Regions from separate parts of the Kitasatospora sp. NPDC101108 genome, predicted to be linked through region 3. Evidence: predicted binding sites of a transcription regulator. Region 3 holds the regulator's gene; each other region holds the start of a gene.
The links. The regulator HrcA, encoded in region 3, represses chaperone genes, less so after heat shock. The targets are predictions, from matches to a motif close to TTNGCACTCNGNNNNNCNGAGTGCNAA.
Positions count from the first base shown of each region.

Region 1 (4,247 bases), on a different contig from region 3:
AGTACCAGGCGGGCGACAAGAAGCTGAAGCCCGGCGACATCATCCTGGCGCACTTCCGCGGCCCCAAGGAGCTCAAGGGCGCCACGATGACCCAGATGTTCGCGGACCTGCTGGCCCGGATCCAGGAGCAGGGCTTCTCGGTGGCCCGGCTGGACGACTACATCCAGCCGCCGGCCTCCTGAGGCGTCCGCACCGGCTGTCCCAGCATCATCAGCGGCCCGTTGTCGGTGCGGCTGAGGATCACCGTGACGGTGGTCGGTCCGGAGGGCTTCAGCTGACGGCGCAGCTCCTCCGGGGTGATCGCCATCCCGCGCTTCTTGATCACCACCGTGCCGACCCCGCGCTCGCGCAGCAGCGCCTTCAGCTTCTTGATGTGGAAGGGCAGCACGTCGGTGAGCTCGAAGGCGTGCGCGTACGGGGTGGCGACCAGCCGGTCCGAGGTCAGGTAGGCGATCTTCGGGTCGATCAGCCGGCCGCCGACCTGCTCGGCCACCTCCGCCACCAGGTGGGCCCGGATCACCGCGCCGTCCGGCTCGTACAGGTACCGCCCGACCGGGCCGGCCGGCGGGTCGGGCAGGTCGCCGCCGGTCAGGCTGGCGGCCTGCGGCAGCAGGGTGGCGCGGTGCGGGCGGTCCGCCCCGGTGCCGAACCAGAGCACCGCCTCCTTGACGTCCCCGTGGTCGGACACCCACTCGGCCTCGGCGTCCGCCGGAACGGCCTCGTGCGGGATGCCCGGGGCGACCTTCAGGGCGCCGATCGGGGTCCGCCGTCCGGCCTCGATCGCCCAGGAGAGCGGCGGGGCGTACGCCTCCGGGTCGAACACCCGGCCGCGCGAGGTGCGCCGGGCCGGGTCGGTGAACACCGCGTCGTAGCCGGTCACGTCCACCTCGGCGACGTCCGCGCAGACCACCTCGACCAGGTCGGCCAGGCCCAGCGCGGCGGCGTTGGCGGCGGTGGCGGCGCAGGCCGCCGGGTCCCTGTCGACGGCCAGCACCTCGATCCCGGCCCGGGCCAGCGCCAGCACGTCCCCGCCGATGCCGCAGCACAGGTCCGCCAGCCGCCGTACGCCCAACCCGGCGAAGCGGCGCGCCCGCCACTCGGCCACGCTGCGCCGGGTGGACTGCTCGACGCCGTTGGGCGTGAAGTACATCAGGTCGGCGTCCGCCCCGAACTTCGCCCGCGCCCGCTGCCGCAGCCGCGCCTGGCCGAACGCCGCCGACACCAGCTCCGCCGGGTGCTCCCGCCGCAGCCGGGTGGCCAGGGCCAGCTCCTCCTCGGGGGCGAACTCGCGCAGCTCGGCGAGCAGGGCCTGGCCCTCGGGGGTCAGCAGGGGCTGGAGGTTCTCGGTGTCCACGAGTTCATTCTCGCCGGTCAGTCGATCAGCCAGAGCAGCAACGCCAGGACGGCCGCCACCACCAGCGACACCATCGCCACCGCGCCCACCAGCAGGTCCACCGCCCAGTGCAACCGCGGACGCGCAGGAGCGTCCTCGGCCCGGCTCAGCGCCACAGGACACCCGAGGCGGTGACCGCGGGCGTGAACGCCGAGATCACGGCGGCGACCGTCAGGAACCGGTAGCCGGACCGCCAGCTGCGCACGGCCACGACGACGCTCGCCGCGAGGGCGGCCACCGGGCCGGCGATCATCCCGATGCCCAGGAAGGCCCAGATGCGCCCGTCCCCGTCGTCCCCGGAGCCGGCACCGCTGCCGAGGCAGAGGGTGAGGTAGAAGACGGCGAACGGGAGCACGACGCCGAGCAGGGGCACTGCCAGCAGGGCGAGGGACACGTCCTTGAGCCGGGACGGGCCGACGCGCAGCGGAATCGATGTCATGTCAGGAGTCTTGCCGCGGGCCCGCGGCCCGCACATGAGTACGGCTACTCATCCGCTACCCGAGTCCGCCGGGCGCGCCGTTGGCACTCTGGTTGACGGAGTGCTAACGGCAGCCTATGGTCGTCCTTGGCACTCCCCAGTAGGGGAGTGCTAACGCGAAGACGTGTGTCTGACCCCCGCGACGGCAGGCCCGCAGGTTCGCCCCTACCCGTTAGAAAACCCCGTAATCTCCGAAGGGGAGCTCGGACGTGACCACCAGCAGCAAGGTTGCCATCAAGCCGCTCGAGGACCGCATCGTGGTCCAGCCGCTCGACGCCGAGACCACCACGGCCTCCGGCCTGGTTATCCCGGACACCGCCAAGGAGAAGCCCCAGGAGGGCGTCGTCCTGGCCGTCGGCCCGGGCCGCTTCGAGGACGGCCAGCGTCTGCCGCTCGACGTCGCCGTCGGTGACATCGTCCTGTACTCGAAGTACGGCGGCACCGAGGTGAAGTACCAGGGCGAGGAGTACCTCGTCCTCTCGGCTCGTGACGTTCTCGCCATCATCGAGAAGTAACAGCACCGAGAAGTAAGACGTTCCGACCCGCCCCGGATCCGTGTCCCAAGTGACAGGGGCCCGGGGCGTGGTTGTTGGTTCACGTAGTTCGGCGGCCGGTCGGCCGGCCGCAGCCCCGAGGGAATAGGGAACATGGCGAAGATCCTGCAGTTCGACGAGGACGCCCGCCGCTCGCTGGAGCGCGGTGTCAACAAGCTGGCCGACACCGTCAAGGTGACCATCGGTCCCAAGGGCCGCAACGTCGTCATCGACAAGAAGTTCGGCGCCCCGACCATCACCAACGACGGTGTCACCATCGCCCGTGAGGTCGAGCTGGACGACCCGTACGAGAACCTTGGCGCGCAGCTCGTCAAGGAGGTCGCCACCAAGACCAACGACGTCGCGGGTGACGGCACCACCACCGCCACCGTGCTGGCCCAGGCCCTGGTCAACGAGGGTCTGCGCAACGTCGCCGCCGGTGCCGGCCCGGCCGCCCTGAAGAAGGGCATCGACAAGGCCGTCGCCGCCGTCTCCGAGCACCTGCTGTCCGTCGCCCGCGAGATCGAGGGCAAGGACGACGTCGCCGCCGTCGCGTCCCTCTCCGCGCAGGACGCCCAGGTCGGCGAGCTGATCGCCGAGGCGATCGACAAGGTCGGCAAGGACGGTGTCATCACCGTCGAGGAGTCGAACACCTTCGGCGTGGAGCTGGACTTCACCGAGGGCATGCAGTTCGACAAGGGCTACCTGTCGCCGTACTTCGTCACCGACGCGGAGCGTCAGGAAGCGGTCCTGGAGGACCCCTACATCCTGATCAACCAGGGCAAGATCTCCTCCATCCAGGAGCTGCTGCCGCTGCTGGAGAAGATCCTGCAGAGCGGTGCCTCGAAGCCGCTGCTGATCATCGCCGAGGACGTCGACGGCGAGGCGCTGTCGACCCTGGTCGTGAACAAGATCCGCGGCACCTTCAACGCCGTCGCCGTCAAGGCCCCGGGCTTCGGCGACCGCCGCAAGGCGATCCTCGGCGACCTGGCCGTCCTGACCGGCGGCACGGTCATCTCCGAGGAGGTCGGCCTCAAGCTCGACCAGGCCGGTCTGGACGTGCTGGGCACCGCCCGCCGCGTGACCATCACCAAGGACGACACCACCATCGTCGACGGTGCCGGTGACTCCGAGGCCGTGGCCGGCCGCGTCGCCCAGATCAAGGGCGAGATCGCCGCGACCGACTCCGACTGGGACCGCGAGAAGCTGCAGGAGCGCCTGGCCAAGCTGGCCGGCGGCGTCTGCGTCATCAAGGTCGGCGCCGCCACCGAGGTGGAGCTGAAGGAGCGCAAGCACCGCCTGGAGGACGCCATCTCGGCGACCCGCGCCGCGGTCGAGGAGGGCATCGTCGCCGGTGGTGGCGCCTCCCTGGTCCACGCCGCCAAGGTGCTGAACGACGGCCTGGGCCTGTCGGGTGACGAGGCCACCGGTGTCGCCGTGGTCCGCAAGGCGCTGCACGAGCCGCTGCGCTGGATCGCCCAGAACGCCGGCCTGGAGGGCTACGTCATCACCTCCAAGGTCTCCGAGCTGGAGATCGGCCAGGGCTACAACGCCGCCACCGGCGAGTACGGCGACCTGGTGAAGGCCGGCGTCATCGACCCGGTCAAGGTCACCCGCTCCGCCCTGGAGAACGCCGCCTCGATCGCCTCCCTGCTCCTCACCACCGAGACCCTCGTGGTGGAGAAGAAGGAGGAGGAGGCCGAGGCCGGTCACTCGCACGGCGGCCACGGCCACTCGCACTGACGCCGAACGCCTGACCGGAGGCCCGGTCCGCCACCCCGCGAGGGGCAGCGGGCCGGGCCTCCGGCCGTGCAGGGCGGGTCCTCCAGGCTTCAACTATCAG
Region 1 is NZ_JBVJLM010000034.1:6,955-11,201, reverse strand. Features, by position in the region: gene ACZ6Z8_RS36870 (polysaccharide deacetylase family protein) at 1-182, shown strand, start outside; gene ACZ6Z8_RS36865 (THUMP-like domain-containing protein) at 158-1,354, opposite strand; gene ACZ6Z8_RS36860 (hypothetical protein) at 1,372-1,509, opposite strand; gene ACZ6Z8_RS36855 (hypothetical protein) at 1,500-1,832, opposite strand; gene groES (co-chaperone GroES) at 2,081-2,386, shown strand; gene groL (chaperonin GroEL) at 2,519-4,147, shown strand.
Region 1: groES (co-chaperone GroES) is a predicted target of HrcA. The motif match lies at 1,913-1,939, and genes of this name have one in related genera.

Region 2 (4,247 bases), on a different contig from region 3:
AGGTGGGCAAGCAGCACGGCCTCACCCGTGAGCGGATCCGCCAGATCGAGAAGCACGCGCTGGCCGAACTGAAGAAGATCGCCGACCACGCGGGCTTCGAAGCCGCCTGACGGCCGCGGCCGACGGCCGAGGCCGACCGCCACCCGGGCCCTGATGCGGAGCGCTCCGCACCGGGGCCCGCGGCGTGTCACGGGCCTCTTAGGCTGGAGGGACGGGTCAGAACATGAACAAGGGGACCGGCAGGGAGTGGGCAGGGTGAGCGAGCAGCGGCAGGAACACGGACAGCAGGAACACGGACAGGGAGAACAGGGGCAGGGAGAGCAGGAGCGGGACCAGCGGCAGCCGAAGGCCGGTGGCGGGCAGGACCCGGCCGCGGCCAAGGCCCGCCTGGTCTTCCGCGACCCGCTGGACCAGCAGTCCCGGGACGACACCGACGCCGGCTGGGGCGACCGCCCCGGGGCCGGGGGGAGCGGTGGGCGGGGGCTGGACTGGTACCTGAGCCAGCGCCCGCCGCACCACGGGGATTAGGGCCTGGGCCGGGGAAACGGGATCGGGGGCCGGGGGATTAGCGCGCCGTGACCAGCGCGTCGCGGATCTCGGTCAGCAGTTGGACCTCCTTGGCCTCGGCCTCGGCCGCCTCCTCGGCGACGGTCTTGCGCCTGGCCGCCATCCGGTTCATCGGCACGATCAGGAAGAAGTAGACGACGGCGGCGGTGATCAGGAACTGCAGGGCGGCGCTGAGCACCGATCCCCACAGGATGAGGACGCCGGACGTGACCTCTCCGGTGGCGCTCACCTCGCAGGGCCCCTTGAGGCAGGAACTGTAGGACGCCAGGTCCTTCGTCCCGAACGCGCCGACGATCGGATTGATCACGCCCTTGACGAAGGCGTTGACGATGTTGGTGAAGGCCGCGCCGATGACCACGGCGACGGCGAGTTCGACGACATTTCCACGCAGCAGGAATTCCTTGAAGCCTTTCATGCCGCCTCGAACGACGAAGTCGTTCCGAGGTCACGGGTGGTCCTCCGGATTCCCGGATTGACAACCCGTACGGCCCACCGCACCCGCCGGTGGCGGCGGCAGTCCGGCTCGCGCGGGCCCGAACGCCAGCGCCGCGGCCACCGCGAGCAGGACCAGCGCGGGCACCCCGGCCCGGCGGCGGACGGCCCGGCGCCAGCGGTGCCACCCGCCGCACCCGCGCCGGATCGGCGGAAAACTCGGCACCTCCTGCCGCGGCGGCACGGTGGGCGCGGGCAGGGGAACGGACAGGCTCATGGTCGTCATCGGGGCACCTCCGGACTCGGTCGGTCGTCACGTGCGGTCGGACGCCGTGCGGTGGGTCACCGCCCGGTGACCCACACGATGCGCGCTCGGGCCACCGCCGGAAAGCCGGTTCCCACAGCCTGTGGACAACCCCGCCCCTGTGGACAACTTCATACACTCACACGAGTGAGTCCGACCTCCGGGAACTGACGGAGACCCCCTCCACCCAGGCATCGCGGGACGCGAAAAGGCCCGCCGCCCCCGCGCGAAGCGGGGCCGACGGGCCTCTCCGTGAAGCCTCAGGAACTCCCGGAACCCCGGGAGCCGAGTTCAGCTCGCGGCCGGAGCCGGGCTGCTGGGCGAGCTGGAGGTGCTCGACGAACCGGACGAGCCCGAGGAGCCGGAAGCGCTCGACGAACCCGAGGTCGACGACGACGTCGAGGAGCCGGCGGACGAACCCCCGCCCACCGAGCTGCTGGAGGACGAGCGGCTGTCGGTCCGGTAGAAGCCCGAGCCCTTGAACACGACGCCCACGGCCGAGAAGACCTTGCGGAGCCGTCCCTGGCATTCGGGGCACGTGGTCAGCGCCTCGTCGGTGAACTTCTGCACCGCCTCCAGGCCGTTGCCGCACTCGGTGCACTGGTACTGGTACGTGGGCACTTGTCTTCCTCCTGGCACTCTCGCCTGATGAGTGCTAACGATGGTCAATGATGCGGTATTCCGTTGGATCAGTCCAGCGAATCCGGTGTGAGATGAGCCGGTACGGGCCGCGTCCGACCGATCGCTCAGCCCTTGGCCGCGCCGACCAGCTGCGCCGGGGTGGCGCGCTCGCCGGACCCCGCCACCACGTGACCGCTCCTGACCGGCGCGACCAGCAGGTGCCGCATCGACACCAGCGCGACCAGCCCCAGACCGGCGCCGACCAGCGGAACCAGGAATCCGGCGGACGGCCCGTGGGAGTCGATCAGCCGCCCGGCCACCATCGAGCCGACGGCCAGGCCCAGGCCGATGGCACCGGTCAGCCAGGTGAAGGCCTCCGTCTTGGCGCCGTCCTCGACCAGGGTCTCGACCAGGGTGTAGCCGCTGATCAGGGTCGGGGCGATGGCCAGACCGCAGAACAGTCCGGCGATCGACAGCGTGACGAGGTCGGGCATCGCCCACAGCGTCGAGCAGCCCACCACCAGCAGGGCGTAGCTGATGACCATCCGGTGCCGGACGGCCCGACGCCAGGCGATGACGCCGTAGAGCACGCCGGCCACCATCGAGCCGCCGGCGAAGATCCCGTACACGGTGCCGGCGGCGCCGTGCTGGCCGACCGAGTCGGCGAAGGCGTTCACCGAGACCTGCATCCCGCCGAACACGGCCCCCACCCCGAGGATCACGCCGGCCAGCAGCCGGACGCCGGGGGAGGCCAGCGCGGAGGCGCGCCGAGCGCCGGGCTGCGGGGCGGTCCGGGTCGGCGCGGTGCGCCGCTGGGCGGCGAAGACCAGGCCGCCGACGAAGGTCAGGGCGGCCTCGGTGATCAGCGCGGCGGACGGGCTGACCGAGGTGGCGATCTTGGCGGCCAGGATCGGGCCGATCACGAAGGTGAACTCGTCCGTCACCGATTCGAAGGCGAACGCGGTGCTCACCTTGGCCGCCGAGGAGGCGGAGGCGCCCTCGGCGCCGATGGTGGCGATCCAGCGGGCCCGGACCATCGCGCCGATCTGCGGAACGCTCGCGCCGGCCGGGACGGCGGCCAGGAGCAGGCACCAGACCGGCGCGTGCCCGAGGGCCAGCGCGATCAGCAGGCCGACCGAGGCGGCGTGCACCGCGACGGTCGGGACCAGCACGGCGGGCTGCCCGTACCGGTCGGCGAGCCGACCGGTCTGCGGGCCGATCAGTGCCTGGGCGACGGCGGCGATCGCCGTGACGGTGCCGGCGGTGCCGTACGAGCCGTAGGTGTTCTCGACGAGCATCAGGATGCCCATGCTGAGCATCGCGTAGGGCAGCCGTGCGACGAAGGCCGGGGCCAGGAACGTCCAGGCGCCGGGCGTGCGCAGCAGCGCGCCGTAGCCGACCTTGGCCGGTGCTGTCGCGCTGTCGGGGGTGCCGGCCGCGGTGTCCGGAGCGGTGTCCGGGGTGGGGTTGGCGGCGATCTCGACCGTTCGGCGGGCCGTCACGGTCGGTCCTTCCTGCTGCCTGGTAGCGCGGCAGGGCATGGGGTGGCCCCGACGGCGCCGAGAGTCGTCCTCTCGCGCGTCGACCGGGGTAGATACCGGGCCGGCCGGGCCTGGTGGGCCGGGGCCGGACCGCGGCCGCCGAGCGGTCGCGCCAACTCTGCGTCAGGCAGATGCTGGGGGTGGTCTAACGGTAGTTATACGGCGTAGTCGAACCAGCATACAGTTACGCGCGTAGATTCCGCCAGACCACCCGTGCCCCACCGGGCCCGCCAGGCCACCCGTGCCCCACCGGGCCCGTCAGGCCACACCGGTCCCAACGGCCACCCCCCGTCACCGCCCGTTCAGCCACCCGGCCAGCTTGCCGCCCTTGTCCACGGCCCGCAGTCGCCGCTCCGCCGCCTCGCTCACCTCGTCCGTGGTGACCACCAGCAGCTCGTCCCCGCCGCGCAGCATCGTCGCCTTGTCCGGCACGAAGGAGTTGCCCTCCCGCACGACCAGGGTGACCGCCGCTCCCTTGGGCAGCCGCAGCTCGCTGATCTCCACCCCGGACATCCGCGAGGTCGGCGAGAGCGTGACGGCCAGCAGGTGCCCGTGCAGCTTCTCCAGCGGCGCGGACTCGATGTCGAGGTCCTGCCCCATCGCGCCCTCGCCGATCTTCAGCCGCTTGGCCATCCAGGGCAGGGTCGGGCCCTGGAGCAGGGTGAAGACGACGACCAGGATGAAGACGATGTTGAACACGTCCTCGGCCTCGTGGGCGCCGGAGACCACCGGGATGGTGGCCAGCACGATGGGCACCGCCCCGCGCAGCCCGGCCCAGCTCA
Region 2 is NZ_JBVJLM010000003.1:461,801-466,047, reverse strand. Features, by position in the region: gene ACZ6Z8_RS10370 (sigma-70 family RNA polymerase sigma factor) at 1-110, shown strand, start outside; gene ACZ6Z8_RS10365 (hypothetical protein) at 256-528, shown strand; gene mscL (large conductance mechanosensitive channel protein MscL) at 566-982, opposite strand; gene ACZ6Z8_RS10355 (hypothetical protein) at 1,013-1,285, opposite strand; gene ACZ6Z8_RS10350 (FmdB family zinc ribbon protein) at 1,595-1,924, opposite strand; gene ACZ6Z8_RS10345 (MFS transporter) at 2,050-3,426, opposite strand; gene ACZ6Z8_RS10340 (potassium/proton antiporter) at 3,757-4,247, opposite strand, start outside.
Region 2: ACZ6Z8_RS10350 (FmdB family zinc ribbon protein) is a predicted target of HrcA. The motif match lies at 1,936-1,962, and genes of this name have one in related genera.

Region 3 (4,247 bases):
ATGGAGAGCCGGCGCAGCAGCTCCTCCTGCTCGGCGTCGAGCTTGGTGGGCGTCTGCACCTCGACATGCACTATCAGGTCGCCGCGGCCGCCCCCGCGCAGGTGGGTGATGCCCCGGCCGTGCAGCGGGATCGACTGGCCGGACTGGGTGCCGGGCCGGATGTCGACCTCCTCCAGCCCGTCCAGGGTCTGCAGCGGCACCTGGGTGCCGAGCGCGGCCGCCGTCATCGGGATGGTGACGGTGCAGTGCAGGTCGTCCCCGCGCCGCTGGAAGACGCTGTGGGAGGTCTCGGCGATCTCGACGTACAGGTCGCCGGCCGGGCCGCCGCCGGGGCCGACCTCGCCCTCGCCGGCCAGCTGGATCCGGGTGCCGTTGTCCACACCGGCCGGGATCTTGACCGTCAGGGTGCGGCGGGCCCGCACCCGGCCGTCGCCGGCGCACTCGGGGCACGGGGTCGGCACGACGGTGCCGAAGCCCTGGCACTGCGGGCACGGACGGGAGGTCATGACCTGGCCCAGGAAGGACCGGGTGACCTGGGAGACCTCGCCCTTGCCGCGGCACATGTCGCAGGTCTGGGCGGAGGTGCCGGGGGCCGCGCCCTCACCGTTGCAGGTGGTGCAGGTGACGGCGGTGTCGACCTGGAGTTCCTTGGTGGTGCCGAAGGCGGCCTCCTCCAGGGTGATCTCCAGCCGGATCATGGCGTCCTGGCCGCGGCGGGTGCGCGAGCGCGGGCCGCGCTGGCCGGCCGCGGCGCCGAAGAAGGCGTCCATGATGTCGGAGAAGCCGAAGCCCGCCGCGCCGGCGCCGAAGCCGCCCGCGCCACCGCCGCCGCCGGGCGACAGCGGGTCGCCGCCGAGGTCGTAGACCTGGCGCTTCTGCGGGTCGGAGAGCACCTCGTAGGCGGCGTTGATCTCCTTGAACCGCTCCTGCGTCTTCGGGTCCGGGTTGACGTCCGGGTGCAGTTCGCGTGCCAGGCGCCGGAACGCCTTCTTGATCTCGTCCTGCCCCGCATCCCGTCGGACGCCGAGTACCGCGTAGTAGTCCGTGGCCACCAAATGCTCCGCTTGTTCCGCCTGTAGTAGTGCGACTGGACACCGCCGCCGGACATCCGGCGACGGCTGTTTGCTACGACTCGGCCAGGATCTGGCCCACGTACCGTGCCACCGCTCGCACCGCCCCCATTGTGCCCGGGTAGTCCATCCGGGTCGGACCGATCACACCCAGTTTGGCCACGCTCTCGTCGCCCGAACCGTAGCCGACCGAAACGACCGAGGTGGAATTCAGCCCTTCGTACGCGTTCTCCCGCCCGATCCGGACCGTCATCGCGGCGTCCGCGGTCTCACCCAGGAGGCGGAGCAGGACGACCTGCTCCTCCAGTGCCTCCAGCACCGGCTGGATGGTGAGCGGGAAGTCGTGCCCGAAGCGGGTCAGGTTGGCCGTGCCGGCCAGCATGATCCGCTCCTCGTTCTGTTCGGCGAGCGCCTCGAACAGCGTCGCCAGGACCGTACTGACGGTCGGCCGGTCGGCCTGCTCGAAGGCCGCCGGCAGCTCCTCCAGCAGGCCCGGGACGTCCGGCAGCCGCTGGCCGGCCGCCCGCGCGTTGATCCGCGACCGCAGGTCCGCCAGCACCGTCTCGCCGACCGTGCCCGGGCAGTCGATCATCCGCTGCTCGACCCGGCCGGTGTTGGTGATCAGCACCAGCATCACCTTGGCCGGGGCCAGCGCCACCAGTTCGATGTGCCGGACGGTGGAGCGGGTGAGCGAGGGGTACTGCACCACGGCGACCTGCCGGGTCAGCTGGGCGAGCAGCCGCACCGTGCGTCTGACCACGTCGTCCAGGTCCACGGCGCCGTCCAGGAAGTGCCGGATCGCCCGGCGCTCGGGGGAGCTCATCGGCTTGATCTCGGCGAGCCTGTCGACGAACAGCCGGTAGCCCTTGTCGGTGGGGATGCGCCCGGCGCTGGTGTGCGGCTGGTGGATGTAACCCTCCTCCTCCAGCGCCGCCATGTCGTTGCGGACCGTGGCCGGGGACACCCCCAGGTTGTGCCGCTCCACCAGGGCCTTGGAGCCCACCGGCTCCTCGGTGCCCACGTAGTCCTGGACGATCGCGCGCAGCACGGCGAGCTTGCGGTCGTCCAGCTGGCGGACCTCACCGGCCATGGGGCACGCACCTCCGTCTTCGCACGTTGTCCGTCTGTGATGCTGCGAGCCGCTCCTCGGACGGCCCCGACCTTGGCACTCTGCACGGACGAGTGCCAAAACCGTACCTGCCAGTGTACGGCCCGGGTCCTACCGCAGGAACGGCCCGGCCGGGGTGATCCTCCCCGCAGTTCCGGACGGCCGCCACGACACTCCGCGTGCGGGGGTGGTGCCCCGGGGCCGTCCGGGTGGCAGCATCGAAAGCGACGGTGAACGGAGGAGCAAGAGATGTCGAGCTCGGGCCAGCACACCCGCTTCGCACCCGACCGCGGCCTGACCAGCCGCATGGTCGCGACGATGTTCGTGATCGGGCTGCTGTACGTCGGTTTCACGGGCCTGCTGATCGCGCTGCTGCGCGGGGCCTGGCCGCTGATCGTGCTGATCTCCGGCGGGCTGTTCGTGGCCCAGTTCTGGTTCAGCGACAAGATCACCGAGCGGGCCATGGGCGCCCGGCCGGTGACCGAGGAACAGTTCCCCCAGCTGCACGGCACGATCGACCGGCTCTGCGCCCTGGCTGACATGCCCAAACCCCGCGTGGCGGTCGCCGACAACGACATGCCCAACGCCTTCGCCACCGGCCGCAACCCGCAGAACGCCGTGGTCTGCGTCACCACCGGCCTGCTGCGCCGGCTCGAACCGGAGGAGCTGGAGGGCGTCCTGGCGCACGAGCTGTCGCACGTCGCCCACCGGGACGTCGCGGTGATGACCATCGCCGGCTTCCTCGGGGTGCTCGCCGGGGCGATCACCCGGATCGCGATGTACGGCGGGTTCATCGGCGGCAACCGCAACAGCAACGACCAGAACGCGGCCATCGCGGCGCTGGTCATCCCGCTGGTGTCGATGGTCGTCTACGCCATCAGCTTCCTGCTCACCCGGCTGCTCTCCCGCTACCGCGAGCTGGCCGCCGACCGGGCCGCCGCCCAGCTCACCGGCCGGCCCAGCGCCCTGGCCTCCGCCCTCACCAAGGTGACCGGGCAGATCGCCGCCATCCCCACCGAGGACCTGCGCCGCTCCCAGCCCTACAACGCCTTCTACTTCGCCCCGGCGCTGAGCGCCCGGGAGACCGCCTCCCAGCTGTTCTCCACCCACCCGACGCTGGAGAAGCGACTGGCGCAGCTGGCGAAGATCTCCGAGCAGCTCGGCCGCTGACCCGTTCCGACCCCGTTCACGAAAGGACCGACGTGGGATTCCTGGACGCCCTGTTCGGCCGCACCAAGCCCGTCAAGCCCGACCTCGACCAGCTGTTCGGCGTACCGTCCGCCGCGCTCACCCTGGAGGCCGGGGCCGGGTTCCTGCCCACCGGGCTCGGCTCGGTCTGCTTCGCGGCCGTCGAGGGCGCGGCCTTCGTCCAGGTGGAGCAGCAGGTCCGGGCGCTGCTGGACGCCGACACCGAGCGCGGCGGCGTGCCGGTGGAGGCCTCCAAGGACGGCTACGGCTACTCCTGGCTGCTCGCCCGGCACACCCCCGAGGAGCTGCCGGAGCTGGTGAACGACCTGCACGCGGTCAACAGCGAGCTGGAGGCGAACGGCTTCGGGCCGCAGCTGCTCTGCTCGCTGGTGGGCTTCCGCAACGGGGAGGGCCAGTCGCTGGCCCTGGTCTACCTCTACAAGCGGGGCACCTTCTACCCCTTCGCCCCGATGCCCGGCGGCGGGGAGCGGCGCAACAGCCCGCTGGAGCTGCAGGTCAACGCGATGCTGGCGAACGACCTGCGGCTGGAGAAGGACCTCGGCCGCTGGTTCCCGGTCTGGGGCGCGCCGGGCCTCTGACGGACCGTCCTATAGTCGCCCCCATGCGCAGCCACCAGTACGGACCCGACCTCACCCCGCCGTGGAAGAAGCAGCAGCCGGCACCCGAGGTGCCCGCCGAGCGGGACCTGGTGGTCGAGGAGGCGGCCACCGGCTACTGCGGGGCGGTGGTGCGCTGCGAGAAGACCGCCGAGGGCTTCACCGTCACCCTGGAGGACCGGTTCGGCAAGCACCGGGTCTTCCCGCTGGTGCCGCGCGGCTTCCTGCTGGAGGGCCGGGTCGTCACCCTGGTCCGCCCCGCCG
Region 3 is NZ_JBVJLM010000002.1:654,131-658,377, forward strand. Features, by position in the region: gene dnaJ (molecular chaperone DnaJ) at 1-1,052, opposite strand, end outside; gene hrcA (heat-inducible transcriptional repressor HrcA) at 1,126-2,160, opposite strand; gene htpX (zinc metalloprotease HtpX) at 2,428-3,348, shown strand; gene pspAB (PspA-associated protein PspAB) at 3,381-3,965, shown strand; gene ACZ6Z8_RS07845 (DUF3097 domain-containing protein) at 3,989-4,247, shown strand, end outside.